DNA from 4 places in the Vibrio sp. Vb0667 genome. Region 1 is predicted to be linked to each of the others. Evidence: predicted binding sites of a transcription regulator. Region 1 holds the regulator's gene; each other region holds the start of a gene.
The links. The regulator PurR, encoded in region 1, represses purine synthesis genes. The targets are predictions, from matches to a motif close to TNANGNAAACGTTTNCNTNA.
Positions count from the first base shown of each region.

Region 2: purL (phosphoribosylformylglycinamidine synthase) is a predicted target of PurR. The motif match lies at 5,253-5,272, and genes of this name have one in related genera.
Region 3: R8269_RS12315 (NupC/NupG family nucleoside CNT transporter) is a predicted target of PurR. The motif match lies at 2,253-2,272, and genes of this name have one in related genera.
Region 4: folD (bifunctional methylenetetrahydrofolate dehydrogenase/methenyltetrahydrofolate cyclohydrolase FolD) is a predicted target of PurR. The motif match lies at 2,148-2,167, and genes of this name have one in related genera.

Region 1 is NZ_JAWPOL010000005.1:81,627-89,077, forward strand. It holds gene mukF (chromosome partition protein MukF) at 1-768, opposite strand, end outside; gene cmoM (tRNA uridine 5-oxyacetic acid(34) methyltransferase CmoM) at 771-1,562, opposite strand; gene elyC (envelope biogenesis factor ElyC) at 1,677-2,462, shown strand; gene torR (two-component system response regulator TorR) at 2,535-3,245, opposite strand; gene torD (molecular chaperone TorD) at 3,512-4,159, shown strand; gene purR (HTH-type transcriptional repressor PurR) at 4,628-5,632, shown strand; cyclic di-GMP riboswitch class I at 5,920-6,009, shown strand; gene R8269_RS08445 (TfoX/Sxy family DNA transformation protein) at 6,126-6,716, shown strand; gene R8269_RS08450 (TVP38/TMEM64 family protein) at 6,831-7,451, shown strand, end outside.
Region 2 is NZ_JAWPOL010000012.1:73,068-80,518, forward strand. It holds gene R8269_RS13355 (hypothetical protein) at 84-524, shown strand; gene R8269_RS13360 (DUF3622 domain-containing protein) at 615-923, opposite strand; gene purL (phosphoribosylformylglycinamidine synthase) at 1,218-5,111, opposite strand; gene mltF (membrane-bound lytic murein transglycosylase MltF) at 5,411-6,988, shown strand.
Region 3 is NZ_JAWPOL010000010.1:97,597-105,047, forward strand. It holds gene deoC (deoxyribose-phosphate aldolase) at 1-221, opposite strand, end outside; gene R8269_RS12310 (hypothetical protein) at 312-446, shown strand; gene R8269_RS12315 (NupC/NupG family nucleoside CNT transporter) at 805-2,088, opposite strand; gene R8269_RS12320 (TatD family hydrolase) at 2,293-3,066, opposite strand; gene R8269_RS12325 (DUF5363 family protein) at 3,053-3,250, opposite strand; gene prfC (peptide chain release factor 3) at 3,345-4,934, opposite strand; gene rimI (ribosomal protein S18-alanine N-acetyltransferase) at 5,220-5,675, opposite strand; gene R8269_RS12340 (DNA polymerase III subunit psi) at 5,688-6,089, opposite strand; gene R8269_RS12345 (hypothetical protein) at 6,249-6,695, shown strand; gene R8269_RS12350 (GNAT family N-acetyltransferase) at 6,758-7,261, opposite strand; gene ubiT (ubiquinone anaerobic biosynthesis accessory factor UbiT) at 7,245-7,451, opposite strand, start outside.
Region 4 is NZ_JAWPOL010000028.1:32,628-40,078, forward strand. It holds gene R8269_RS19150 (NupC/NupG family nucleoside CNT transporter) at 1-1,149, shown strand, start outside; gene folD (bifunctional methylenetetrahydrofolate dehydrogenase/methenyltetrahydrofolate cyclohydrolase FolD) at 1,218-2,078, opposite strand; tRNA gene R8269_RS19160 (tRNA-Arg) at 2,282-2,358, shown strand; gene R8269_RS19165 (class I SAM-dependent methyltransferase) at 2,522-4,213, shown strand; gene R8269_RS19170 (beta-ketoacyl-ACP synthase) at 4,308-5,531, opposite strand; gene fabG (3-oxoacyl-ACP reductase FabG) at 5,528-6,253, opposite strand; gene R8269_RS19180 (hotdog family protein) at 6,250-6,714, opposite strand; gene R8269_RS19185 (beta-ketoacyl-[acyl-carrier-protein] synthase family protein) at 6,707-7,451, opposite strand, start outside.

The sequences.
Region 1 (7,451 bases):
TTCTTCGATAAACTCCAGCTCAGGGTCACCGTAAACAATTTCTTGAATATCGAGGATCTGAGTTTGCAGTTCATCACTGGCGGCTTGCAGCGTATCTTGAAGTTCACGCAACGTGCTTGATGTTTCTGACAGAAGTGCTTCACAGTTGTTGATCGCTTCACGCCAGTCTTTGTTAAGCAGGTCAGCAATCTGTTGTTTCACTGACTGTTGCTGCTCATCCATAACACGTTGGTTGAGGTCAATTTGATCGAAAATTTCGCCTACAGAATATTTTAAAACACCGTATACGTTTTTCTTCCAGTGACCCGGTGTGCCACCTTTTTGTGCTGCCTCAATCGCTTTCGCCATTTCATCCGCTACCATGGATAGCTGGATAGATAGACGCAGTTTTGAGAACTCACGATGACGCACGTAGTAGTCGGTTATTCCTATCGCTAATGGCGACAAGCGGTAAATGCTCGCTCCGTCAGTAATCTCACTGACAAAACGGCTCATAAGACGCTGCTTAACCATCTCGTTGATCGCATTGTTCGCACGAAAAGCGGAGGCTTCGCCGGTCTCATCAAATAGTCGAGTGACGATGGCAAATGCATCATGCAGTTCACCTTCACCCAGTTCTTCATCGAACCTTTCATTACTCAGTACGGCAATGGCTATCAAAAATGCCAATCGCTCTGTGGTCAGGTTCAACGAGAAATCGTGCTGCTTAACCCAGCCAACCAGCTCATCGATTGGTTGCTCTGCAGCATTGAGAGTCATCTCACTCATTGTTATTCCTGTTTATCGTTCTTTTTAGCCCACACATGAATGTAGCGGCCTAATGAGAGGTATGGCTCTTGTCGACAAAGTTGTTTTTCTAGCGCCAACACATCTTCAAACTCGTAATCACCCATGTATTCCATATTGCCTATGTAATCACTAAATGAGCGAATACCAGATTTGCCACAAATATTAAAACCTGAATTTTCTATCCACTGGTAGACTTCTTCAGGTTTTAAGCCTTTTTGCGGCTGTAGTTTAAATCTTTTTCGGTGAGGCATGCCGTCTAATATATGAGGAATGTTGCCACAAACCACGTTTTTATAGACTAAACCGTGGTGGTTGTAGAACATGACTGATGCGATACCTCCCGGTTTTACTTGTTCAAGAACTGTTTCAAGTGCGGCCTTAGGATCAACCAGCCACTCCATCACAGCGTGGAACATAACCAGATCGACCTGTCCATCCATATGTTCACCGATGGATTGGACAGGCGAATGAATCAGGCGATACTGCTCAAGCAAACCGTTTTTTTCAATATCCTGCTTAGCCAACTGCAGCATTTCCGAAGATAGATCACATAAAGCGATTCGATGTCCGAGCTTAGCAAGCTTTTGCGACATTTGTGCCAAACCACCACCAGCGTCTAACACTTCTAGGGGTTGCTGGTCAGCATCTAATTCACTTAGAATCTGTAGAAAATCTTCCCACACAATGATTTGGCGGATCTCCCCTTTATCGGAGCCGTAAATATTTTTTGCAAATTTGTGGGCGATATCGTCGAAATTGCGGTCTTCTGTCACTTCTGCTGAGTTATCATAACGGATTGTGCCGCTATTCTGGCACAAGGAAAGCAGGAATAAAGAGGGATACCCTCATTTTTATTATCAATTGATGTTTTTTCGGACTATTTATGTATGTTTGAGCTGAAAAAAGTAGTGTCAGCCATGCTTATGCCCCTTCCGGCATTGCTGCTGATAGGCTTGTTGGGTCTTGCTCTCATTAGTTTTACTACAAAACGTAAAACTGGCTGCTTCGTTGTTCTATTCTCTTTTGTTGGCATTTTTCTTGTTGCCTTCCAGCCTGTTTCAACCAAGCTTCTTATGCCGTTAGAGCGAGAGCATAAAGCCTTTTTGCCAGTTTCTGGCACCATCGACTACGTGATGGTTTTAGGGAATGGTCATGTTATCGATGACGAAATTCCACCCACCTCGCAGTTAAGCCGTGCAGCATTAATGCGCTTAACTGAGGGCATTCGTATTTTAAGAATGTATCCAGGCGCGAAATTAATCTTATCCGGCTATGCTGGCGGATCTGAAATTAGCCACGCGCGAATGATGGCGAACGTTGCCCTTGCGTTGGGAGTCGCGAAATCCGATATCATTTTATTAGAAGATGCGAAAGATACGTGGGAAGAGGCGCGTCAAGCGGCTGCATTCGTTCAACAAAAGGAAATTGTGTTAGTCACTTCTGCGAGTCACATGAGCCGTGCATTGTATGAGTTCAACGCAGCAGGCATTAAACCAATCCCAGCCCCGACCAACTTCTTAGCTATTAGCGAGATAAGTCAACCTTGGGATAAATACTCACCTAAAGCGCGTTACTTAGAACAAACAGAGCTTTATTGGCATGAGTACTTGGGCAGTATTTGGCAAAGGTTGCGTGATACTGTCGGCCAAACACCAATGGTTGAAGCAAACTAGTATTATCTTGAAGCCACAAAAAAGGAGAGCCGAAGCTCTCCTTTTTCTTTTTACGATTGAGTTATGTTCAAACTAGTCACCAGCAAACATATAGCCCTCGCCGTGTACCGTTACAAAAATTTGTGGGTTCTTAGGATCGAACTCCATTTTTGCGCGCATACGTCGAATAAGAACATCAATGGTGCGGTCATTCGGCGCATCCACTCGATGGCTGATCATGTTCAAAATACGCTCACGACTTAACACCTGGTTAGGGTAAGACGATAATGCCACCAAAAGTTCATACTCTGCTTTAGTTAGTTTTACTGGCTCACCGTTGCGGCTAAGTGCGCGACGTTGAATGTCGAATGTCCACTCCCCAAAGCGCACAATGTGCTCTTCACTGGTTTCATTCGCTTTCGAGCTGCCACTGCGCGCTGCTGAAATACGCCACAGCAAGTTTTTAACGCGAACTAACAGCTCTCTCAGTTCAAAAGGTTTTGTCACATAATCGTCAGCACCCATTTCTAGGCCTACGATTTTATCAATGCTATCCGTGCGTCCTGTTACTAATATGATACCAATATCCGATTGGCTACGTAACTCACGAGTAAGCATCAGGCCGTCTTCACCAGGCAGGTTAATATCCAGCATGATCAGGTCTACATCGCCCGCTTGCAAAACTTCACGCATTTCTGCGCCACTCTCTGCTTCGCTGACTTGGTAGCCCTCATTTTGGAAATACCCCGCAAGCTTACTACGAGTTACAACATCATCTTCTACGACTAATACGTGATAGCTCATTTACACCACTTTTCTGTCTTCTTATTATCCAAGACGTATTCTATTCATAACTAGTAACATTTCTAGTCATAGATACATTAAAACGCAAGATTTAGCGTTTTTATTGATTCAAAACAAGCTTGCCCATTGCTATTAATAAACGGTCATTTTTGACCATAAAACATAACAATTATAGTTACTGCTATTCATTTTAATTGATTACACTTAGGGGATATCCCTAATTGACTTTGTGATGCATGACTTGAAGCATCATTCAGGAGCCCAAAATGCAAGAAGTGAAAGCTTTTAATGAAAAACGCGCTGAAATTTACTGGTGGTTTTCGAGCTTGTTCGCAAAAGAACTAACAGAGAAAGAATTGGAAGCCTATCACAGTGTTGAAATTCGCAGTTTTCTCGCAGGTTTAGGTGAAAATGAGTCGCTGAAACCAGCTGTTGATAGCCTAGTTGATGCATTGAATCGGTTACAAGATCGTGAAGATGCACAACTAGAGCTTGCAGCTGACTTTTGTGAACTGTTTTTGAAGACAGAAAAATACGGCGCTCTTCCTTACGCATCCATGTACATTGGTGAATCAGGTTTACTGAATGACAAGCCAGCTGAGGAAATGGAAAAGTTGATGGCTGAATTTGGCGTTCAAGTAGACGAAAACCTAAAGGAACCTGCGGATCACTTAGCCGTTGAGCTCGACTTTCTCGGGAACATGATTATCCGCTCAAACGAGCTTGAACAAGAAAAACACATGGAAGAAGCCTTCGTTAAACAAAACGACTTTATCCAGCAACAATTGATGTCTTGGTTACCTCAGTTTTCAGACAAATGTAAAAAATTCGACGAATTTGGATTTTACTCGAGTGTCGCGAAACTATTAGTTGCATTTTGTAAACTAGACAGCGCCTACCTTCTTGGTGAATAATTGCCGCCTATTTTTAGGGAGCCTGCCTATCGGGCTTCCTGTATGCCTGAAAGTGACCAATTGTAAGTAACTTGGGTATAATATTCGTTTGCCTTAACTTAGCGCAAAGACGCTTGGTTATTTAGCAGTCAAAATGTGACTTCAAATACACAAATCTCTTGCTGAAAACATTGCTAGTCAGTCCACATAGGGCTAAAATGTGAGCGCAAACGATTAAATATGATTTATATGTAAACCGCTGAAATATAGCGGTTTTTGTGTTTTCTTAACAGGTTGATGGCAATTTCTCATCAGATAGAAAAAAGATAAAATTCATCGACCGATGCTGCTACGCACCCTTTTGTCGCACTTGGATCAACCGCTGCCGAGACACTTAGCGCCAATTTTAGATTGCTAGGTGTGAAACCACTAGAGCATCAGGTACATCCAATACGACATATTTCAGTAGCTCGATACAGGACACCATTTATGGCCACGATAAAAGACGTTGCTCGCTTAGCCGGCGTTTCCACTACGACAGTTTCGCACGTTATCAATAAAACGCGTTTCGTTGCAGAAGCAACGCAAGAAAAAGTAATGAAAGCCGTTGACGAGCTGAATTACGCGCCAAGTGCCGTTGCACGCAGCCTAAAATGCAACTCAACTCGTACGATTGGCATGTTAGTAACTCAATCAACTAACCTATTTTTCTCAGAAGTGATTGATGGCGTTGAGAGCTACTGTTACCGCCAAGGCTATACTCTGATTTTATGTAACACAGGCGGGATTTACGAAAAACAACGCGATTACATTCGTATGCTGGCTGAAAAGCGCGTTGATGGCATCCTTGTGATGTGTTCTGACTTAACCGAAGAACTAAAAGAGATGCTTGACCGTCATGCGGACATTCCTAAAGTGGTCATGGATTGGGGCCCAGAGAGCTCACAAGCAGACAAGATCATGGATAACTCAGAAGAAGGTGGCTACATTGCAACCAAACATCTGATTGACAATGGTCATACGGATATCGCTTGTCTAAGCGGTCATTTTGAAAAGCTTGCTTGCCAAGAGCGCATTGCAGGTTTCCGTCGCGCAATGAGCGAAGCGAACCTAGCTGTAAATGAAGACTGGATCCTTGAAGGTAACTTTGAATGTGATACGGCCGTATTAGTTGCAGATAAAATTACCGCAATGGACAAGCGCCCGACGGCGGTATTCTGTTTTAACGACACAATGGCTCTAGGCCTAATGAGCCGCTTGCAACAAAACGGGATCAAAATTCCTGAAGATATTTCAGTGATCGGCTACGACAACATCGAGCTTGCGGAATACTTCTCTCCACCGCTAACGACTATCCACCAACCTAAACGTCGTGTTGGTAAAAATGCATTCGAAATTCTACTTGAGCGTATCAAAGATAAAGAACACGAAAAACGAATTTTCGAAATGCAACCTGAGCTTGTAATTCGAAATACTGTGAAAAAAATGAACTAAATTTCACTGTATTTAACCGTGTTAAATAAGCGCTCTACAGGGGCGCTTATTTTTTTGGGAAAATTAAGCATTCTCTAATACTTCACACTGCTCTAATAACAATTGACTAACGTTAACTCCCTGTTTTATATAAATGTAATATATATTAAGAACTCCTTTTCAAAGGCCAATTTGCACCTTTCCATATGCAAAATAGAGCATTCAATCTATCATTTTTATTGAACCAAAATCACACTTTTAACGCTAAACCGTGATGTTAATTCAATATAAGAAGTATGCTCATTGTGTCACGCACAGGGCAAACCATTCGAAAGAGTGGGACGCAAAGCCTCCGGCCTGAACCATATTACGATATGGAAGGTAGCGGGGTTACCGATGGCAAGTGTGTAAGCAATGACTTTACTCTGTAATGACATTGTTTTTACGCATGTTTGCTACTCTCTCGGACCTGACTTTTGGTGGCGTAATATTAATTACACCGAGATAACAAAACATGGATAAACCGATACTCAAAGACTCTATGAAGCTATTTGAGGCACTTGGTAATATCAAGTCGCGCTCAATGTTTGGTGGCTTCGGACTATTCGCTGATGAAACAATGTTTGCACTAGTGGTAAACAATCAGCTTCATATCAGAGCAGACCAAAAAACTTCATCTGACTTCGAGAAACAAGGGCTAAAGCCTTACGTTTATAAAAAACGTGGCTTCCCAGTCGTTACAAAGTACTACGCTATTTCCAGCGATTTATGGGAATCAAGCGAACGCTTAATCGAAGTAGCGAATCAATCATTGAAAAAGGCAAAGCTTGAGAAAGAACAGCAAGCAAGTACAAAGCCTAACCGTTTGAAAGATTTGCCTAACTTACGACTGGCTACCGAGCGCATGCTAAAAAAAGCCGGCATCGAATCCGTAGAGAAGCTTGAAGAGGAAGGTGCGCTTAACGCCTATAAAGCGATAAGAGATACGCACTCTGCAACCGTCAACATTGAGTTGCTATGGGCACTAGAAGGTGCTATCAACGGCACTCATTGGAGTGTGGTACCTCAAGCTCGCCGAGATGAGTTGATGAACGGCCTCCAATAAAAGTCGGCCTAAAAACTATCTTGTAAAACCGCAGTCTAATCTGCGGTTTTTTTGTGAAATTTTTTCGGTTTTCCTACTGTCTTATTACATATATCCCAAATTGGAATCAAAATTATGAATAAGAAACTGATTTTAGGTCTCATCCTACTAGCGGCTATCGTCTTTTTAGGTATTAACTTTGGCCAGTATTTAACCTTAGAGAATGCAAAAGCCCAACAAGAAGCACTAACTACATACATCGATCAGAATTTTGTATTCTCGGCTGCGATTTACTTTTTTACCTACATTGCAATTACCGCTTTTTCTATCCCAGGAGCGGCAGTAGTCACCTTACTTGGTGCAGCCTTATTTGGTTTTTGGACAAGCTTGCTACTGGTTTCTTTCGCTAGCACTATGGGGGCAACACTGGCCTTCTTGAGCAGCCGATACTTATTGCGTGACTGGGTACAAAACAAATTCGGAAATAAACTCAACGCAATTAATCAAGGTGTCGAAAAAGACGGAGCTTTTTATCTATTTTCCTTGCGTCTAATCCCTGTATTCCCTTTCTTTCTAATCAACTTACTGATGGGCTTAACGCCGATGTCTGTAGGTAGATTTTATCTCACTAGCCAAATAGGTATGCTGCCAGGCACAGCCGTATATCTGAATGCAGGTACTCAATTAGCAACAATTGAAAGCCTATCGGGCATTGTTTCACCCGCAGTATTAGCGTCTTTTGCGCTATTGGGACTA
Region 2 (7,451 bases), on a different contig from region 1:
CCTGTTATATCGTATCCAATGGCCATAATTGCACGCCGTTTTATTTATCAGTATTATCAATTCCTTTTGCTTGCATACACATTATGAACAATCTAAAAACACGGCTTCTTCTGATTTGCTTCTTCCCTGTAGGTAGCCTAGCGCAAGCTTCTGAGAACATTGCAGACTACTTACAAGAACAAAGCAAGCACCAAGTTTCAGAAGATTTTTACGCACAGCCAACAGCAAATAACCTGAATCTAGATGCAAAAACTAACTCTTTAACTTGGCACGAAGATGGTAAGCCGGATCACTGTCGTTACGCCAAGCAGCCCAAAGACGTCGCAACACATTTCGACTACGGTGAAGCAAACGATCTATCTGACGGCTTACAACACTTTGATTTACCGGAAAGACATTCTGCAAAGGTCAAATCGACACATCGCACTTATGCTAATAACCCTCACCTTCTTCCTGGCAATAAACAATTTGCAGCCCCTGAAGACGGCACGTTTAGCCTGTCCGTATCATCGGATTGTTTTTAGCCGATATAAATAAAAAATGCCCTAAGACAAAACTCAGGGCATTTTCACTATTTGTTTGATGGGTAACGTCACCATCTCACCGATTTAAACTTATTCTTCGTCAGTGTCTACTTCGGTTTCACGTGCTTTGCGGGCTTCTTCTTTACGAACTTTTGCCGCTAGTTGTTCTGCTTCGCGCTCTTGACGTTGCGCTGCTTTACGCTCGTTACGAACCACTTGGTTTTGGATAAATCCAGCCAGTTCTTGTTCAGCCCAAGCTTGTGCTTTCTCTTCGCTGTCAAAGCCTGTTTCACGCTTTGATACTACAGTCTTACGAGATGTCACTTGGCGAGTGATTTCTGCGCTCCAGCCGTTACGTTTTTCAGTGACGCGGATAGCAAATTTTGGATTCTTAGACATTTCTTTCATTTCCTAAGGGATTTAGGGATCAATCAGGGATTCGGTCAACTTGATAACTCCATCTAAGCTGAGCTGTTTAACACCATCCCTTGGTAAGCGCGGTATTAGAGCATAAAAGTAATCTAAACGCTGCAAGTTTTTTACGCTAGATAATAGATGACAAAGAAGAGGCAGAACAAAGCAACGTTTCGCCAAGTCACTAGAAAGAGCGACGAAGAAAAAAGAGTGATAAGAAAAAAGAAAGCGCTGGTCTCTCAACCAACGCTTTACTTAAGCTAGATTAACCTTGGTTAATTAACCGATATTCTTACGGGCATTTTGGAACATACGCATCCAAGCGCCATTTTCACCCCAACCTTCCGGAGCCCAAGAATTTGCAACTGTGCGGAATACGCGCTCTGGGTGAGGCATCATGATAGTTACGCGACCGTCTGCTGTTGTTAAACCGGTAATCGCGTTTGGCGAACCATTCGGGTTGTTCGGGTATTGTTGTGTTGGGTTACCGAGGTTATCCACGTAACGAACCGCAACCGTACCTGATGCTTCAATCGCTGCTAGGTGCTCTGTATCACGTACTTCTACACGCCCTTCTCCGTGGGAAACCGCGATTGGCATGCGCGAACCAGCCATGCCGTCGAAGAATACAGAATCAGATTTCTGTACTTCGACTAGGCTAAAGCGCGCTTCAAAACGCTCAGATTCGTTGCGAACAAAACGTGGCCACAAGTCTGCACCAGGGATCAGTTCTTTCAAGTTCGACAGCATCTGACAGCCGTTACACACACCTAAAGAGAACGTCTCTTCACGGTTGAAGAACGCTTGGAACTGCTCACGTGCTTGTGCGTTAAACAGGATAGACTTAGCCCAACCTTCACCCGCACCTAGTACGTCGCCGTAAGAGAAGCCACCACAAGCTACTAGGCCATGGTATTCATCCAGTACCGCTTGGCCTGTTAGGATATCGCTCATATGGATGTCGGTTGCTTCAAAGCCTGCTCTGTCAAACGCTGCTGCCATTTCGACGTGGGAGTTAACGCCCTGCTCACGTAGAATTGCCATCTTAGGTTTAGCACCTTTCGCAATGTACGGTGCTGCAACGTCTTCATTTACGTCGAAGCTGAGCTTAACGTTTAGACCCGGGTCAGAGTTGTCTTTCTTAGCTTCGTGCTCTTGGTCTGCACACGCTGGGTTATCACGTAGGCTTTGCATCTTATGCGTTGTTTCAGCCCAGATAACGCGTAGTTCGGTACGTGAACGTTCAAGCACAACTGCATCACCAGAAGTGATAACAAAGTCGTCTGAAGCTTCAACAGAACCAATAACATGTGAGCATGCCTCTAAGCCGTTTGCCGCCAGAGTAGATAGAACTGAATCTAGATCATCATTCTTAACTTGAACAACCGCACCTAGCTCTTCGTTAAATAGAACGGCTAGCGCATCATCACCCAGCTCTGCGATGTTCGCTTTTACGCCACAGTGACCCGCGAATGCCATCTCAGCCAGTGTAACAAACAGACCGCCGTCGCCTTTATCGTGGTAAGCCACTAGCTTGTCATCACGTACTAACGCTTGCATTGCATCAAAGAAGCCTTTTAGCTGCTCTGCATTATCTACGTCAGCAGGTTTGTCACCCAGCTGTTTGTATACTTGTGCCAATGCTGTCGCACCTAAGCGGTTTTTGCCGTTACCCAAGTCAACAAGAACTAGAGAAGTCTTTCCTTTGTCAGTGCGTAGTTGTGGAGTCACGGTCTTACGTACGTCTTCCACACGGCCAAATGCCGTGATAACTAACGACAGTGGAGAAGTGACTTCTTTGCTCTCGCCGTTTTCTTCCCACTTGGTTTTCATCGACATGGAGTCTTTACCAACTGGGATAGTCAAACCTAACGCAGGACACAATTCTTCACCAACCGCTTTCACTGCTTCGTAAAGACCCGCATCTTCACCTGGGTGACCCGCTGGAGACATCCAGTTCGCAGACAGTTTAATGTGTTTAATATCACCGATGTCTGTTGCCGCAATGTTCGTTAGTGACTCACCAACGGCTAGGCGAGCCGATGCTCCAAAGTCTAGTAATGCCACTGGCGTGCGCTCACCCATCGACATTGCTTCGCCATGGTAAGTGTCGTAGCTTGCCGCTGTTACTGCGCAGTTTGCTACTGGTACCTGCCAAGGACCAACCATTTGATCACGAGCAACCAGACCCGTTACTGTTCGGTCACCGATAGTAATTAGGAATGTTTTTTCTGCAACAGCAGGAAGACGAAGTACGCGATCCACCGCTTCATTAAGCTCAATACCATCACGAACAATGGCAGGGCTTTCCACTTTTAGTGTGGTTGCGTCGCGGTGCATCTTCGGTGGCTTACCAAGCAGGATATCCATTGGCATATCGATTGGCGTATTGTCGAAGTGAGAATCTTCTAGCGTTAGATGACGCTCTTCTGTCGCCACACCCACCACTGCATACGGTGCGCGTTCACGCTTACAGATGGCGTCGAATGCTTCCATGTTTTCTGGCGCTACCGCTAGAACGTAACGTTCCTGTGATTCGTTACACCAGATTTCCAGTGGGCTCATGCCCGGCTCATCGTTTGGTACATCGCGTAATTGGAACTTACCGCCACGCTCACCGTCGTCGACAAGTTCAGGCAATGCGTTAGAGATACCGCCTGCACCCACATCATGGATAAATGCGATTGGGTTGTCGTCGCCTAACTGCCAACAACGGTCGATCACTTCCTGACAGCGACGTTCCATCTCTGGGTTTTCACGCTGTACTGAAGCGAAGTCCAGATCTTCTGCTGACTGACCAGATGCCATGGAAGATGCCGCACCACCACCAAGACCGATGTTCATTGCCGGACCACCAAGTACGATTAGGCTCGCACCCACTGGAATCTCTTTCTTCTGTACGTGTTCATCGCGGATGTTACCCATACCACCAGCAATCATGATTGGTTTGTGGTAACCACGAATTTCTTCACCCGCATGAGAAGTGACTTTTTCTTCGTAAGTACGGAAGTAACCCAATAGATTTGGACGACCAAATTCGTTGTTGAATGCCGCGCCGCCAAGAGGGCCTTCAAGCATGATGTCTAACGCATTCACAATACGACCCGGCTTGCCGAAGTCGGTTTCCCATGGCTGTTCAAAACCAGGAATACGTAAGTTAGAGGTTGTAAAACCAACCAGACCCGCTTTTGGCTTACCGCCGATGCCCGTCGCGCCTTCGTCACGGATTTCACCGCCTGAGCCAGTCGATGCGCCCGGCCATGGAGAGATTGCCGTTGGGTGGTTGTGCGTTTCTACCTTCATCAAGATGTGCGTATCTTCATGGTGGTACGTGTATTGACGAGATTTAGGGTCAGGGAAGAAACGCCCCGCTTTAGAACCAGTCATAACGGCTGCGTTGTCTTTGTATGCAGACAGCACATAGTCAGGTGTCGTTTCAAAAGTGTTTTTGATCATTTTGAACAAAGACTTAGGTTGATCTACCCCGTCGATAGTCCAATCTGCGTTAAAAATTTTGTGGCGACAATGCTCTGAGTTCGCCTGAGCAAACATCATCAATTCAATGTCGTTTGGGTTACGCCCAAGCTTAGTAAAGTTCTCTACCAAGTAATCAATTTCATCTTCTGCGAGTGCCAAGCCAAGGGAAACGTTTGCCTCTTCAAGCGCAAGACGACCGCCAGCTAAGATATCAACATGTGCGACAGGCTTAGGCTCTGCAACAGTAAATAATGCTGATGCGGCTTCAAATTCTGTGAATACTGTTTCCATCATGCGGTCGTGAATTAACGCTTTAACAGCGTCAGCTTGAGCTTCTGAGAGAACAACTGAAGATTCGACATAATAAGCCGTACCACGCTCTAGACGTTTCACTTTCTCCAGACCACAGTTAACAGCGATATCGGTAGATTTAGAAGACCAAGGCGAGATAGTGCCAGGACGAGGCGTGACAAGAAGTAGAAGACCTTCAGGCTCATGCTCTTCGATGGTTGGGCCGTAAGTTAGTAACTTTTCAAGTTTTTCTAACTCTTGGTCATCAAGGTCTGACTTTAGATCGGCAAAGTGCATAAACTCGGCATAAATGCCAGTTACAGGCAGATCTTGTTCACGACAAAGTTCCAGTAGTTTATTAACACGAAACTCAGAAAGAGCTGGGGAGCCACGCAAAATTCTCATGTGCTTAGGTCTCTTATGCAATTGATTAAGGTGATATTGGAATAAATTCAGACACTTAAAATAAGCCCTGTCGAACCTATGCCGATTCCACCTCGTCATTGCGAGCGCATTATATAGTAATTGTTTTTGTGATGTAACACCAAAAGCAACCGTTTGCGTCATTTTTTTTGTCAAATTTGAATTACAACTAAAATGTCGATAAAACACACAATGTCACGTTATAAGTGTGTGATTCACTTTGCCCCATGAGCTCGCTTTGATATAAAGGCAAATAGAAATTTTCCAAGATGTACCTATCAATGCAAATAAGTCACTTCAACCGGCTCAAGCGCAGTGCTCTAATTTTAGTTTCTGTTCTTTTACTCTCTGCTTGCCAGATTGAGTCGGAGCCCAAAAGTGAATTTGAAAAAATTCAAGAACGTGGTGTGCTTCGTGTTGGCACGCTAAACAATCAGCTTTCCTACTACATAGGTCCCGATGGTCCCGCAGGGTTGGATTACGAATTGGCGCGTCAGTTTGCGGAGCAGCTCGGCGTCAAACTCGAGATTAAACCAGCCTTTCGCCAAGCTGAGCTTTTTCCTGCTCTTAAGAAAGGAGATATCGATATCATCGCTACGGGTTTAAATCAAACGTCACAAGCAGTCAAACGATTTAGACCAGGCCCTGCCTATTATTATGTAAGCCAACAAGTGGTATATAAAAAAGGGCAACTTCGACCACGTGATATCGAACAACTCATTGAATACCAAGCCTCGAAAGACGACGAGTCCGACGAAGATACAAATGCAGGCGCTCAAACATTAAAGATCGTTGAACAATCGCAATATGTTCCGACCCTAACAGCGTTAAAGAAGCAGTATCCAGAACTTCAGTTTGAAATTGTTGGTGATGCTGACACGAGAGACTTACTCAAATACGTATCGACGGGTGAGTTACGTTTTACTGTGACTGATTCGGTGGAACTTTCCCTTGCTCAACGCCTTTACCCCGATCTTGCGCTCGCGTTTGAACTTACAGAAGATCAACCAGTATCTTGGTTTACTCGACGCTCTGAAGACGAAAGTTTGTATGCGATGCTGATAGAGTTTTTCGGTAACATCAAACAATCAGGAGAACTGTCCACCCTCGAAGAAAAGTACATTGGTCATATTGAAGCATTTGACTACGTTGATACTCGCGCATTCATTCGAGCTCTGGATGACAAATTGCCTAAATGGGCACCTTTATTCCAAAAATACAGCGAAGAGTTCGACTGGCGCTTAATTGCAGCATTGGCTTATCAAGAGTCACATTGGAAACCAACAGCAAAATCGCCAACGGGTGTTAGGGGGATGATGATGCTTACTCTGCCAACAGCGAAAAGCGTCGGGGTAACAAACCGTTTAGACCCTGAGCAATCTGTTCGTGGTGGTGTCGAGTACTTACGTCGCATTGTAGGTCGCGTGCCTGATAGCATCAACGAGCATGAAAAAATATGGTTTGCGTTAGCTTCATACAATATTGGTTACGGCCACATGATGGACGCACGACGACTCACCAAAGCACAAGGTGGCGATCCGAACGCTTGGGCCGATGTAAAAGATAGGCTGCCTTTACTGCGTCAGAAGCGCTATTACAGCCAAACTCGCTATGGGTACGCCAGAGGCGATGAAGCGCGTAATTACGTAGAAAATATTCGACGTTACTACCAATCCATCATTGGTCATGTCAGCCAACAGCCAGCGATTGATGAGAATAGCGATGACTTGCAAGTGATTCCGCCGCTCAACCCCGACATTTTGATATCGGGCGCAGTAGAGACCGTCGTAGAACAAGTCTCTGGCGCTTCTGACGTCACGGTTGAAGAAGACACCGAACAAGAAAGCATTGAAGAATAAACCCGCGGTAAACTAAAAAATGACGAGCCTATGAAGCTCGTCATTTTTGTTGAGTCCTAACGAAAACTTATCTAGACTCCAATATTCTGAGTGACACCAACCACACTCAACCATTCCTTTGGTTGGTCGCCTTTTCTTCATCGTTAGTAAAACTGATTGCTTTGTAACAGATTACTTTACAACCACATGGTTTAGCTCACTTGATGAAGCGGCGCTTTCGGCTACACTCTGCCGAAATAACGTCACTCCTATTATTAAGCATCGTATTGAAATTGTTTGCTGGCTCTGTGCAATGCAGAAGTCAAATGAAGAACGTTTAAACCATACAATGTTTAGTGCGATTATCGAGCCTATTGCCAAGCATCGATGAGCCGCACTTTACTGGTATAAGTCTTGTCTGCAGGAGGTTTTGAATATGAGAAGACGTAGAGTGCAGTCAAAGCGTTTAAATAACACAGTAGCT
Region 3 (7,451 bases), on a different contig from region 1:
GTTACTGTTGCAATACGAACCTCTGGCGTACCTTGCTCACGAAGTGTCTTCTTAGCAATAGGAATAAAGCGAGGGTAAATACAAATTGCAGCTGTGTTGCCTACTGCTGTTTTCGCGTCATGACATAGTGAGATCACTTTTGCATCAGTGTCATCGTCATTCAACGTAGTTAGGTCCATAAGTTTAAGTGCACGTAGCGCTGCTGCTTTTAAATCGCTCATTTCTATCTCCGATCAATATTCAAAAAATTCACTACTCAGCCTTACATCACGTCTTTAACTATAATCAACAAGTCGAGACAATGTGAGTAAATGGCTAAACAGTCTATTAATGAACGGACTTGGTTCCCTGAAGACTCGGCATATACAGCGAAAATTTATCATATGCCAATTGCTATCCTTGTCACCGCACAGTACCAGTTTGGCCTATGGCACAACAATCTATGATTGCGGTGTCTTTAATATCACATCACAAAGCAAAACGCCTATTAGATCTGATATTGCAGGGCAATTCATTTGCCCATCGATTATGTAATATTCATTACGTGATTAAGAATCAAGCTTAACCACTATCCTGTGATTAATACATTATAGAGTTTCACCGCAAAACTGTAGCACCAAATAGAGCGCAAACGGTTTGTATCTCAAAATTTCCTAGCCCCTATTCCATTGACTGCGTAATACCTCGACTAAGGCAAACACCCGATGAAATTTTGGAGCCCGAAAAACGAAAAATGCCCCGCAGCAATCTCTTGCTACAGGGCATGATGTAAAACGGCGTCTATATATTAAGAACCGATTCTAATTATAGTGCTGCAAGGCTTAAGCAGAAGCCTGCAATTGTCGCTGCCATAAGGTTAGACAACGTACCTGCAAGAACTGCTTTAACACCCATGCGAGCGATGTCACTACGACGGTTTGGTGCAAGGCTACCTAGACCACCAAGTAGAATCGCGATAGAAGAAAGGTTCGCGAAACCACATAGTGCGAATGAGATGATAGCTGTTGTCTTCTCAGACATTACTTCACCAGTTGCCGCGATTACTTGAGCGTTTTCACCTAGATATGGTGTGAAGTTCAAGTAAGCAACGAATTCGTTCACTACGATTTTCTGACCGATGAATGAACCAGCTGTTACAGCTTCTGCCCATGGAACACCGATTAGGAATGCTAGTGGAGAGAACGCGTAACCTAGGATTAGCTCTAGTGTTAGTTCTGGCATGCCGAACCAACCACCGATGCCACCTAGCATACCGTTGATTAGCGCGATTAGACCAACGAATGCGATTAGCATTGCACCTACGTTAAGCGCAAGTTGTAGACCAGAAGCCGCACCGCCCGCAGCTGCGTCGATTACGTTAACTGGTTTGTCGTCACCGCCGTCCATCGCTTCTTCGATACTTTCGTGAGGCTGGTCAGTCTCTGGGTGAAGGATTTTAGCGAACAGTAGACCACCTGGTGCTGCCATGAATGATGCCGCAACTAGGTACTCTAGTGGAACACCCATAGATGCGTAACCAGCTAGTACACCACCAGCAACAGAAGCTAGACCACCACACATTACCGCGAATAGCTCTGATTGAGTCATTTTTGGAACGAATGGGCGAACAACTAGAGGTGCCTCAGTTTGACCTACGAAAATGTTAGCTGCCGCTGACATTGATTCCGCACGAGAAGTGCCTAGCGCTTTTTGTAGTGCGCCACCAAGAATCTTGATAACCCATTGCATAACGCCAATGTAGTAAAGAACTGAAATCAGTGCAGAGAAGAAGATCAGTGTAGGAAGAACACGGAATGCGAAGATGAAACCGCCGCCGCCGAATACTTCGAACATCTTGTCAGAAACAAGACCACCGAACAGGAATGATGAACCATCGTTACCGTAGTTGATAACGTTAGAAACACCTGAAGAGAAACCGTTTAGTAGATCACGGCCCCAAGGTACATACAGAACAAATGCACCTAATGCGAATTGGATAGCGAATGCGCCACCCACAGTTCTAAAGTTGATAGCTTTTCGGTTGTTAGAAAATGCCACTGCAATCGCAAGAAGCACTACCATACCGATTAGGCTCATAAACAGGCTCATAGTTTATGACTTCCTTATAAGTTATTTATTGGCGTGTTACAAAATGGAGCTATAAAGCGGGGGCAATTATACTCATGCAGAATCAATTAAAGTAATGCCAGCCTCACACTTTCCTATAAGATTCATGATTGATTCAACCAGCTTTGTGAGTTAATTCACAATAAGCAGGAAAACGTTTTCGATTTCAAACCACATCTTTAGATTTTATTCACATATCGAGAAAGCAAAATTGCTATTTTTCCACAGTTGATAGGCAATCGATTGCTTTCGGCCGTTATGCAACTCTACGAGCTCATTAAAGACGTGAATGAGTTTGGCTGGGTGATTTGACTCCCCTTGATATCCAAGTATAGGCATATCTGGTGCGTCTGTTTCGATTACTAGGTTTTCGAGTGGTAATTTTTGAATTGCGTCGCGTGTTTTCTTGGCTCTTGGGTAGGTAATCGTTCCTCCTACACCGATAAAAAAACCTAATTTGACCCACTCCATGGCTTGCTGATAACTCCCAGAAAAAGCGTGTAGCACACCACCTCTAGGGAGATTCGCCGCTTTCACCATTTGAATGAGGCGATTGTGCGCTTTTCGGCTATGTAAAATAACTGGGAGTTCGAAGCGTCTAGCCAGCTCAAATTGAACTTCAAGTATCTTTTCTTGCAACTGTGGATCAACATCAATGGCAAAATCTAAACCACACTCTCCTATTGCCACGCACTGCTGCCCTTTTTGATTTAGATAGCCTTCTAGCTCTGTAAGGTGCTGCTCAACGTTATCTTCAAGAAAATACGGATGAAAGCCGAGCGCATAATACAAATTGGCATGTTGCTCTGCCAAAGTTTGAATACGAGCCCAGTTTTGCGGACCGACGGAAGGAATCAAAATTCTTGCGACGCCTTGCGTTTGAGCAAGCTCAAGTTGATGTGCAAAGTCATCTTGAAACACATCAAAATCAAAGTGGCAGTGCGTATCAAAGAGCTTCATCTTGACGCTTTTTATCTGTATCTGCGGGCAGAAAATCAGAGGATGGTTGGGCTTCACTCTTCTCTTCAGTTTGATGGGCTGGGTCTTTTCGATATGGGACGCAACTGCGTTTCTGATCGGGAGTTAACCCCATCTCTTTACACCAGTTGTCGTAACGCTTTAGCCCACGTTTAAACCAATTCATATCTTATCCTTATATAAAAACGCCCTTGGCTAAGTTTATAGCCAAGGGCGTTTTAAAATCTAGTTTGCGTTAAGGCTTACCCTAACCGCGCAAATTAGTGCTCACGCGTCGCACGGAAATCAACGTCAGGGAAACGCTCTTTCGCCAAGTTTAAGTTAACCATTGTTGGGGCGATATACGTTAGGTTATCACCACCATCCAATGCTAAGTTCGCTTGATTCTTGCGTTGGAACTCATCCAGTTTCTTCGCATCACCACACTCAACCCAACGAGCAGTTGCAACGTTAATGCCTTCATAAATCGCTTCAACGTTATACTCAGATTTCAAACGAGCCACAACAACATCGAACTGAAGTACACCAACGGCACCAACGATCAGATCGTTGTTCTGTAGAGGACGGAATACCTGTACCGCACCTTCTTCTGATAGCTGAACCAAACCTTTGAGAAGCTGCTTCTGCTTTAATGGATCTTTCAGGCGAATACGACGGAATAGTTCCGGAGCGAAGTTCGGAATACCAGAGAACTTCAGTGATTCACCTTGCGTAAAGGTATCACCAATCTGAATAGTGCCGTGGTTGTGTAGACCAATGATGTCACCGGCGTAAGCGTGTTCTGCACGTGCACGGTCACCAGCCATAAAGGTTACTGCATCAGAGATACTCACTTGCTTGCCAAGACGAACGTGGTTCATCTTCATACCTTGCGTGTAAGTGCCCGATACAATACGCATGAATGCGATACGGTCGCGGTGTTTTGGGTCCATATTCGCTTGGATCTTAAATACGAAACCAGAGAACTTCTCTTCAGTCGCTTCAACTTCACGTTCAACCGCTTGACGAGTTTTCGGCGCTGGAGCCCATTCAGTTAGACCGTCTAGCATATGATCCACACCAAAGTTACCTAATGCAGTACCGAAGTAAACTGGCGTCAGGTCACCTGTTAAGAACATTTCCAAATCAAACTCAGGGCAAGCACCCATGACAAGCTCAAGCTCTTCTCGAACACTTTCCGCAAGGCCTGCACCAACTTTTTCATCAAGCTCTGGGTTGTCGAGACCTTTGATGATTCGAACTTCTTGAATCTCATGACCGTGACCTGATTCGTATAAAATCGTTTCATCACGGTGAATGTGGTAAACACCTTTAAACTCTTTACCACAGCCGATTGGCCATGTGATTGGCGCACACATCATGCCCAATTCGTTTTCTACTTCATCCAATACTTCCATTGGATCACGAACGTCACGGTCAAGTTTGTTCATGAAGGTTACGATTGGCGTGTCACGTAGACGTGTAACTTCCATTAGTTTACGAGTACGGTCCTCAACACCTTTCGCTGCATCGATAACCATCAAACACGAGTCAACTGCCGTTAGAGTACGGTAAGTATCTTCCGAGAAGTCTTCGTGTCCAGGCGTATCAAGTAGGTTTACCAGACAATCGTTGTAAGGGAACTGCATTACAGAAGTAGTAACCGAGATACCACGTTCCTTTTCCATTTCCATCCAGTCTGATTTTGCGTGCTGTGCGTTACCACGACCTTTAACCGTACCTGCTTTTTGGATCGCGTTTCCGAATAACAGTACTTTTTCAGTAATGGTGGTTTTACCCGCATCCGGGTGAGAAATAATAGCGAACGTTCTGCGCTTAGACACTTCGCCTAAAAAAAGGGGATTTGACATTAGTTAATCTTCTAAATTACTTTCATGCTCACAAAATAGGCAAGCATATCTACTATTCGATATTGTGCGGTATTCTCGCTTATTATCGCTGTGCTAGCAAACTGGAAAGACATGAACTGAATTTACTCGGCTCACCAGCCTTTACCTGCAACTAACAAGGGAAAGCCAGCTCCACACAAAGAGATGTAAAAATTCAAAAAATTATTATTACATATTCAAAAGCCTCGAATCCGGATACGCATTTAAAGCATAAGTGTTGATGAGGTAATTAGTAACGGCCTAAAACTAACTCAAAAATAAGTAACTCATGATAATGGCGTCTTCCTTACCATTTCCCGATTTAGCTGGGTAATAGTTGTAACGACGGTCCACTTCATTAAAACCTGCTTGCTCATAAATATGGATAGCTGGGTGATTACTTTCACGCACTTCTAACCAAGCACTCTCTGCTTTGGCTTGTTCACAGTATTCAATAAACGCGTCCAGCAATTTTTGCCCTAGCCCTCTGCCCTGTTGAGAAGGCGCTACTGCAATATTTAATAGTGTCACTTCTCCAACAATATTCTGTCCATAGAAGTAACCAACCACTTGAGAGCCTTCCAGCATCACATGATGGCAAGCACCGCGACTGGATAAGTCACGAACCAAAGATTCGGCCCAAGGGTGAGAATGTGCTTGCTGCTCGATTTGCCAAACTTGGTCGAGGTGCTCTGCACGCATCGGCGTAATTTCAATTGTCACGCATTAGCTCCGTTAAGAAGAGTACGAACAGATTTGTTGCCACAATGCGCGGCGCTGTTCGTTATTACCATCAATATCTTGTAATAGTGGCGAGGTCAGGTGCTTTGCCTTGATGCTTTGATCAGCCTCACAGCCTGCAAACCACACCCACTCTAGCTGATGTTCACCCAGCATGGATAAGCGCTCAGGCTCTAGGTGTAGCGCATCATCAAGCGTGAGCTTAATGCTTTTTAATACGCGCTCAAACATCAATGCCGTCTCGTTTTCTGGACATATTGGCGATACCAATAGGAGTTTACATGAACTTTGCAAATCCAATAATGGCGATTGATAGCCTTCCAGTCTTTCAGGGTGTACCAGCTCCCATGTGCTGATCCCCATTTCACGTAAATACTGTTTCTCGTTAATTGACATTTTCCGTCACCTATTTGAACGAGGGCAATCCTATCAAATTATCGCGATTATACCTAAAGGACTTCAAGGAACACCTGAACACAATGAGATGATTTGGATATTCCTGAACATAGCGTTTTGCCAACGGCCACACATTGGGTATGACATATGAGGTACATTATGAAATTCTTAAATACGCTACTACTTTGCACACTGGTAGCCGCCACCAGCGTGAGTGTTTTTGCTAATAACAGCGATGAGTGGGAGCTGATTGCAACGAAAACCGTTAACTTTCATACAGAAACAGATACCGTGACACCAAATAGCCTATTCCGAAACCGAAGCTTCAGTAAAATAAAACTAAAATGTGTGCAAGGAACGGTAGACATGAATGGTTTAAAAGTCGTCATGACAGATGGTAGTGAGAAAAAGCTTTCCTCTATGGGCGTACTAACAAGCGGATTGTCGACTCGTGCCTGGAGCCTTCCAGGTACAAAAGAAGCCAAGCTAAAACGGATTGAAATGACTTACAGTAGCTGGGGAAGCACAAAACTTAGCCTGCTAGGGGTAAGTAAAAAAGCGAAAATAGAGGTCTGGGGCAAAAAGAAAAGTAACCAGTCATCCTAACCTCCCTATCTCAGTTTTCAGTGAATAAGAAAGAAGCCCACTTAGTCGTGGGCTTCTTTCATTTACAGTTCAGAGAACTCTGGCGCATAGTCTATGCGTCCGGAGCGTCCAGCACATTGACCTTCGACCAACTCTGCGACTCGAAATGCACCTTTAGGGACATCCCAAGCACATTCAAAGCCCATCTCGTCGCATGATTGAAAACCCTGGCGCGCGTAATAATCAGGATCGCCCAACACCACACACACTGGGTAACCAAAATCACGCAGTGAATCAAAACCTTCTTTGATCAACTCTGCAGCGATGCCTTGGCGACGGTAATCTTCATGAACAGCTAATGGCGCTAGCCCTTGCCATGACAAATCTTCACCATTTAAGGTCACAGGGCTAAATAAAGCATGGCCTATCACCTCTCCCTCATCTGTACACGCGACTAAGGAAAGCGTGAATTTGCTGTTTTCGCGCAAACGCATCACAAGCTCAGCTTCAGCTTCCGTCGGGAAGGCGTGTTTCAATAAGCGGTCAATGGTAAGAATGTCCGCTGGGGCTTCAGTTCGAATAAGCATTCGCTACTCCGGTTGGTTGTGCAGGCGCTTGAACTCCTTTCTGAACAAAATCAGCCAATTGATTCAAAGCGACTTGCATTGCTTTCGGTAACTGCTCTAAGTCGACACTGTCCATTAAGTTTTTCACTTCTAAGCCAAGCTCAGTATCACCTTCAATTGAAAGGCGACGTTGGAAGAACAGTGTGTCAGG
Region 4 (7,451 bases), on a different contig from region 1:
TCTACAAATAGAAAAAATATAAAGCTGAGAACGGTGTCGTTTGCGTTTGCTTTGCAGGTACTGTTTGCGTTGTTGGTTTTATATGTACCAGCAGGAAGAGATGCGCTGAATTCAGTGAGCAGTGTTGTGTCGAATTTGATCAACTATGGTCAAGAGGGCATTGCGTTTTTATTCGGTAATTTGGCGACAGGGGGCTTCACCTTTGCGATCAATGTTCTGGGTATCATCGTTTTCTTCTCCTCTCTTATCTCAGGTCTTTATCACATTGGTGTGATGCCAAAAATCATTAACTTTATCGGTGGTGGTATTCAAAAGCTGCTGGGTATCGGTCGTGCTGAGTCTTTGTCTGCTACGGCGAATATCTTTGTTGGTACCATTGAAGCACCATTAATGGTAAAGCCTTACCTAAAACACATGACTGACTCGCAGTTCTTTGCAGTTATGACAGGTGGTTTAGCGTCAGTTGCTGGCGGAACGTTGGTTGGTTACGCATCACTGGGTGTCGACCTCAACTATCTTATTGCTGCTGCATTTATGTCGGCACCTGCCGGCTTGTTGATGGCAAAAATTTTAATGCCAGAAGATACGGATAAAGCAGCAGATATCGACATTAGCCAAGTTGAAATTCCACGTGCAACCAACGTAGTAGAAGCATTAGCCGATGGTGCCATGGCGGGTGTACGCATTGCTGTATCGGTCGGTGGTACGTTACTGGCGTTTATTAGTGTCATTGCAATGCTAAACGGCATGTTAGGCTGGATAGGTGATCTTATTGGGACCCCCTTAAGTTTTGAGCTCATCCTAGGTTTTGTGTTTGCGCCAGTCGCTTGGTTGTTGGGTATACCATGGCAAGAGGCAACCACAGCAGGCTCGCTGATTGGTAACAAGATTGTGGTGAATGAGTTCGTCGCTTTCATCCAGCTTGCAGAAGTGAAGTCTCAACTTAGTGAACACTCACAAGCAATCGTGACGTTTGCTTTGTGTGGCTTTGCAAACATCTCAAGCATGGCGATGCTGATTGGTGGGTTGGGCTCTTTGGTACCAGAAAAGCGTGCATTTGTTTCTAAGCATGGTTTCCGTGCGATTATCGCTGGTGTCATGGCGAACTTAATGAGCGCTTCGATTGCGGGCGTGATTTTAAGTCTGTAATTGAAATAGATATCAACAATTAGCAAAAAGGCTCCTTGCGGAGCCTTTTTCGTATCTGAAGTTTTACGTTATTTGTCTGTGTGGAACTGTTCGCAAGCGAGCATCGTGTTCTCAATTAAACTTGCGACGGTCATTGGGCCAACGCCACCAGGAACAGGAGTAATAAAGCTCGCACTTTCACGTGCTTTGTCGTATTCCACGTCGCCAACTAGTTTGCCTGAGTCAAGACGGTTAATACCGACATCGACCACCACTGCGCCTTTTTTAATCCACTCACCAGGGATGAAGTTAGGCTTACCAACCGCAACCACGACAACGTCAGCTTGACGCACATGACTCTCTAGGTCTTTGGTAAAACGGTGACATGTTGTTGTTGTGCAGCCCGCAAGCAGCAGCTCAAGTGTCATTGGACGACCAACAATGTTTGATGCACCAACCACAACCGCATGTTTACCACGTAGCTCAATGTTGTAACGGTCGAGTAGGGTAATGATGCCCTTTGGCGTGCAAGAGCGAAGCTTTGGAATACGTTGCGCAAGACGGCCAACGTTATAAGGGTGGAAGCCATCCACGTCCTTCTCTGGGTGAATGCGCTCTAAAACATGTGTTGTGTCTATGCCTGCAGGAAGGGGTAATTGCACTAGAATGCCGTCAATTTCATCATCGTTGTTTAATTCATCAATCAGAGCTAGTAACTCTTCTTCTGAGCTAGACGCAGGAAGGTCAAAAGACTTAGAAACAAACCCAACTTCTTCACATGCGCGGCGTTTGCTACCGACATAAACCTGAGAAGCAGGATCTTCACCAACTAGAACCACTGCTAAACCAGGAGCACGTAGCCCAGCTTCAACACGTGCTTTAACACGTGCAGCCACTTCGGATCGAACAGTTTGGGAAATGAGAGTTCCGTCTATATTTTGAGCAGTCATGACTTTCCTTATAAATTAAGAAGGCAGATTATCTGCGGCGCATTGTCGCAGAATTTCTTATTAACATCCATACGCAAACGTTTGCTTTGTGGTGTTTTTGAACATTAAGCGTTTTAATGGACTTTTTTTAGGCATTCAGATCAGAATGTTATGAAAACCCGTTGATTTACCCGTTTGAACTCGTATAATCCTGTCCCTGTAGCGCGCCCTTAGCTCAGCTGGATAGAGCACGTCCCTTCTAAGGATGTGGTCATTGGTTCGAATCCAATAGGGCGTGCCATTTATTCAAAAGCCTCGATAACTCTTTGAGTTGTCGGGGCTTTGTCGTTTTTAGGTTTTTGGCTGTAATTGCCACTCTATCTACAACTTTTGAATGGCATTCTAGCCATTGCAATTTCTAGCAATTAATATGGACGCATATTAATTACCTTTCGTTAACCTTTATGCCTGCCACTTCTAACTTTTATGACCGACACGCCGACTCTTTCGCGAAGCAATACACATCGATCCAGTTTGAGGATGTCCACGCGAGTTGGAGAGTCTTCTGGCCCCAGGCTGGAGATCGTGTGTTAGATGTTGGCGCGGGCTCTGGTCGAGACGCGAAATGGATGGCTGAGCATGGGTGTGAAGTTGTTGCGATTGAGCCTGCTCAAGCACTTCTAAGGCTTGGTAAGTCTTACTGTGGCGATTCCGTTACTTGGCTTGAAGATGCATTACCTAAGCTTGAGAAAACCATTAATCTTGGCTTTCGCTTCGATTTAATTCTTGTCAGTGCGGTATGGATGCACCTTGCGCCTACGCACCGTGAACGTGCATTTCGCAAACTTGCAAATTTGTTAGCGCCTAATGGTCGATTGGTGATTAGCCTTCGTCACGGTGACTTTTCTGACGGTCGTAAAGCTTATCCCGTATCGGTTGAAGAGCTCGAAAAGTTTGCAAAGAATAGCGCTTTAATGGTGAGAAACGTATCTCTCGATGACGATCAGTTAAAGCGAACGGGTGTATCTTGGCAAACTGTAGTGATGTCTTTGCCTGATGATGGTTCCGGTGAGCTGAATAAGGTTCGCCACATTATCGTCAATGATTCCAAATCGGCTACCTATAAGCTCGCACTACTACGTACTTTACTACGTATTGCAGACGCTCATTCTGGTGCAGTGGTTGATCGCAGCGAAGGTAAAGTTGCAATCCCATTAGGATTAGTTGGCTTATATTGGATTCGTCAATTTAAGCGTTTAATCGATAAAGAGAACATCCAGCAAAGCTCGAACTCGTCTAAAGGGCTAGGTTTTATAAAGCCCGATGGCTGGGGCAGACTTTCCCATTTAAGTCCTGATGATCTTGCTATAGGCACGACATTTTTTGGTGAAGATGCAGTGGCGCTTGATAAAGCGATAAAAGACAGCTTAAAAACCATAAAAGATGGTCCCGTCACTTTTACCTATCAAGGTGATAAATCAAACCCTTACTTTGAAATGATTCGTTCAGCTAAGAAGCCAAAACGTTCAATTGTTGTGGATAGCGAGTTCCTCGAAGGTTATGGGCTGTTTGTGTTGGATGAAAGCCTTTGGGATTGTTTTCGATTGTATAACTCTTGGATTGAGCCGCTGGTGGTCAACCAATGGATTATGGAAATGCAACGATTTCGGTCTAATCAAGAGCGGGGTATTCCACTGCAAACGTATCATGATTGTTTGGTCTGGATTGATAAAGACCATGATACGCGAGTCGTGCGAAAGAGAATTGAACAGTTGAAGCTCAGCCATTGCGACATTGTCAGTGTATGGAGTGGAAGCAAATTACGAAATGAGTATCACGTTGATCACTGTTTGCCATTTGCTTATTGGCCCAACAATGATAAGTGGAACTTACTACCAACATCTAAGGTTGAAAACCTAAACAAGCGTGATCGTATTCCTGCTAGCTATCGATTAAACGCATCCAAGCCGCGAATTTTGGATTGGTGGCAGTTAGCTTGGGGAGAGACGGATAATTTGAGTCGGACGTTTTTTACCGAGGCTTCATTGTCGCTACCTAATGTGCCTGCATCTTGTCAAGATTTTGAGCATGTCTTTGAAGCGATGGGATTACAAATTCGTGGTGTTAAAAGTCGCCTTTGTATCGCGGAATGGTAATGTCTTGTTTGCCGTTACAGCGTGATATATGAACCTGATAGGCAACCAACAAAAAAGCGCTGGTTAACCAGCGCTTTTGCATTTACTAAGGGCATTACACCTTTTTAAAGATGATGGAGGTGTTGATGCCGCCAAAGGCGAAGTTGTTACTCATCAAATATTTCACGTCCAGTTCTCGGCCTTGTCCGGCGATGTAGTCTAAATCGCCACATTGCTCGTCGAGGTTTTCTAGGTTGAGCGTTGGGTTGAACCAGCCTGTGTGCATCATTTCTAAACCTAGCCACGCTTCAATTGCGCCACACGCGCCTAGTGTGTGGCCAAAGTAGCTCTTGAGTGAACTGATTGGCACTTTGCCCAGAGCATTCGCTGTTGCGTTGCTTTCTGCAATATCACCGCGGTCGGTGGCAGTGCCGTGAGCAGATACATAGTCGATCTTCTCCGCAGGAATGCCCGCGTTTTGCAAAGCCATTTCCATACAGATTTGCATGGTTTCCATCTGTGGTTGAGTGACGTGTGCGGCATCACAGTTGCTGGCAAAACCGATGATTTCTGCATAGATTTTCGCGCCACGAGCGACGGCGTGTTCGTACTCTTCCAGAACCAGCGTTCCCGCACCTTCACCAATCACCAAACCATCGCGATCGGAGTCATAAGGTCTTGGTGTGCTTTTCGGGTCTTCATTCTTCAGACTGGTGGCAAAAAGGGTATCGAAGACAGCGGATTCCGTTGGACACAATTCTTCAGCGCCACCAGCAACCATGACCGTTTGGTAGCCGTGTTTGATCGCTTCGTAGGCGTAGCCGATTGCTTGGCTGCCGGAGGTACATGCACTACTGGTTGGGATCACTCGGCCTTTCAAACCGAAAAATAGACCAACGTTCACCGCCGTGGTATGTGGCATCATCTGCACGTAAGTCGTTGCGGTGATCGCTTTAGTGGTTTTCTCATTCAGCATGACACCAAATGCGCCGATTGCGTCAGTACTGCCTGTTGATGAGCCGTATGCGATACCCGTTTGACCATTGGTGAGTACGTCGTTACCAATCAAACCTGCTTGGCTTAGTGCGTTTTCTGTTGCGACGGTCGCTAATTTGGAAACACGGCCCATGCCGCGTACTTGCTTGCGCTTGTAGTGCTTTGGCAGATCAAAATCTAAAATGGGTGCCGCGAGCTTGGTGTTCAAACCTTCATACTGTTCGTAAGAAGGCATGTATTGCGTCGCGTTCTGGCAGTCACGCAGTTTTGGTTCGACAGATTGCCAATCGTTACCAAACGCAGTCACGCCCGACATTCCGGTTACAACAACTCGACGGCTCATACTAGGCCTCCGTTTACCGAAATGACTTGGCGAGTTACATAGCCTGCGATGTCAGACATAAGGTAACTGACTAAACCAGCAACTTCTTCTGGCTCTCCCATGCGGCGCAGAGGAATTTGCGGCATCGCGTGTTCTTTCACGTGTTCGTCTACCATGCCTGTGTCGATAAGCCCTGGAGCAACGCAGTTGACGGTGATTTTGCGTTTTGCCAGTTCAAGCGCGAGTGATTTTGTTGCACCAATTACGCCCGCTTTCGCTGCGCTGTAGTTAGTTTGACCACGATTCCCCATTAGGCCAGAGATTGATGCAAGCGTAACAATTCGGCCGCCTTTGCGCTTTTGCACCATTGGCATAACACAAGGGTGAAGAACGTTGTAGAAGCTATCTAAGTTGGTATGAATCACACCATCCCATTCTTCTTCGGTCATCGCAGGGAAAGCGGTATCTTTTGTGATGCCAGCGTTGTTTACGACGCCATAGTAAGCGCCGTGTTCGGCGATATCGGCTTCGAGCTTCTCACGACAATCTGCACGGTCACTGATGTCGAATTGGATAAGACGACCGCTACCACCATGCTGTTCGATGGTGTTTAGGGTGTCTTGCGCGCCTTGTTGATCGCCCATGTAATGGACAATGACTTGGAAACCATCTTTGGCTAATTGAACGGCAATGGCTTTGCCGATGCCTTTGCTGGCACCTGTAACGAGGACTTGTCGGGTCATTGTTGACTCCTGATTTTCATTTCTTGTAATTTTTCTTCTGATGGAACGTAAACGTTCAATTGGCAAGTCGCTACAACAGTTCCTTGTAGCTCAATACGGGCTGAAAAAACCGCCATACCGTTATCTTCCATAACTTTTTCAGCATACACATCGAGCACCTGTCCGCGAGAAAACGTATCGCATTCAGACGTGTATCGACGGCTACCAAGCAAAAAGCCAATCGGTGGCGCTTGTTCTTTCATTAATGCGTGGTAACCAGACCACGCCGCGACAGATTGCGCCATAAACTCAATGCCAACGTAAGCTGGCACGGTTTGAGAGGTCGAGTCGAAGAACGGGTTGTGTTCTGCGATATCAACCTGGCAGTGAATCGTATCTTGTTGAACATCCAAAGCACGATCAACCAAGATCATTGGTTTGTCGTGTGGCAAAAGTTGTTCGATGGGAGGAAGTTTAGTCATGAGCGTAACCAAAAATAAGACTAATGTTATTGCCACCAAAAGCAAAAGAGTTGCTGAGAATCGCTTTGTTACCCAGTTTGGTTGGCGTCTCAACTAACGATATATGGATATCGTCTGCTTTGGTTTCGCAGTGTTGTATTGGCAAATCAAGGTTGTACTTGAGAATATGCCAAGCAATCGCGGCTTCCGTAGCACTTGCTGCGCCTAATGTGTGTCCGGTAAGTGGCTTTGTCGAGCTTACGGGAACGGAGTCTCCAAAGCAGCGATGAATGGCTTTGCTTTCCATCGCATCGTTTAACGGCGTTGCTGTGCCATGTGCGTTGATGTAACCAATGTCTTGCGCTGTAAGTCCTGCATTGGCCAACGCTTTTTTCATCGCTTCTTCTGCGCCTAACCCTTCTGGATGTGGTGCGGAAATATGGTGTGCGTCTGAGCTGTCGCCAGCTCCGAGAAGAGCAACGGGCGCAGGTGTTTTGCTTAGCAACATTAATGCTGCGGCTTCACCGATATTGATGCCGTTGCGATGTTGGTCAAACGGCTTACAAAGGGTATCGGATAGAGCTTCTAAACCGTTAAAGCCGTTTAGTGTTAGGCGACAAATGGTATCCACACCACCCACAATGACCGCATCAACAATGCCAGAGCGAATCAGGCGTTGCGCGGTTAAAAAAACACGACCACTAGAAGAGCAGGCGGTTGAAACTGAGTAATGTGGGCCGCTCAAATCAAAGTAGGCG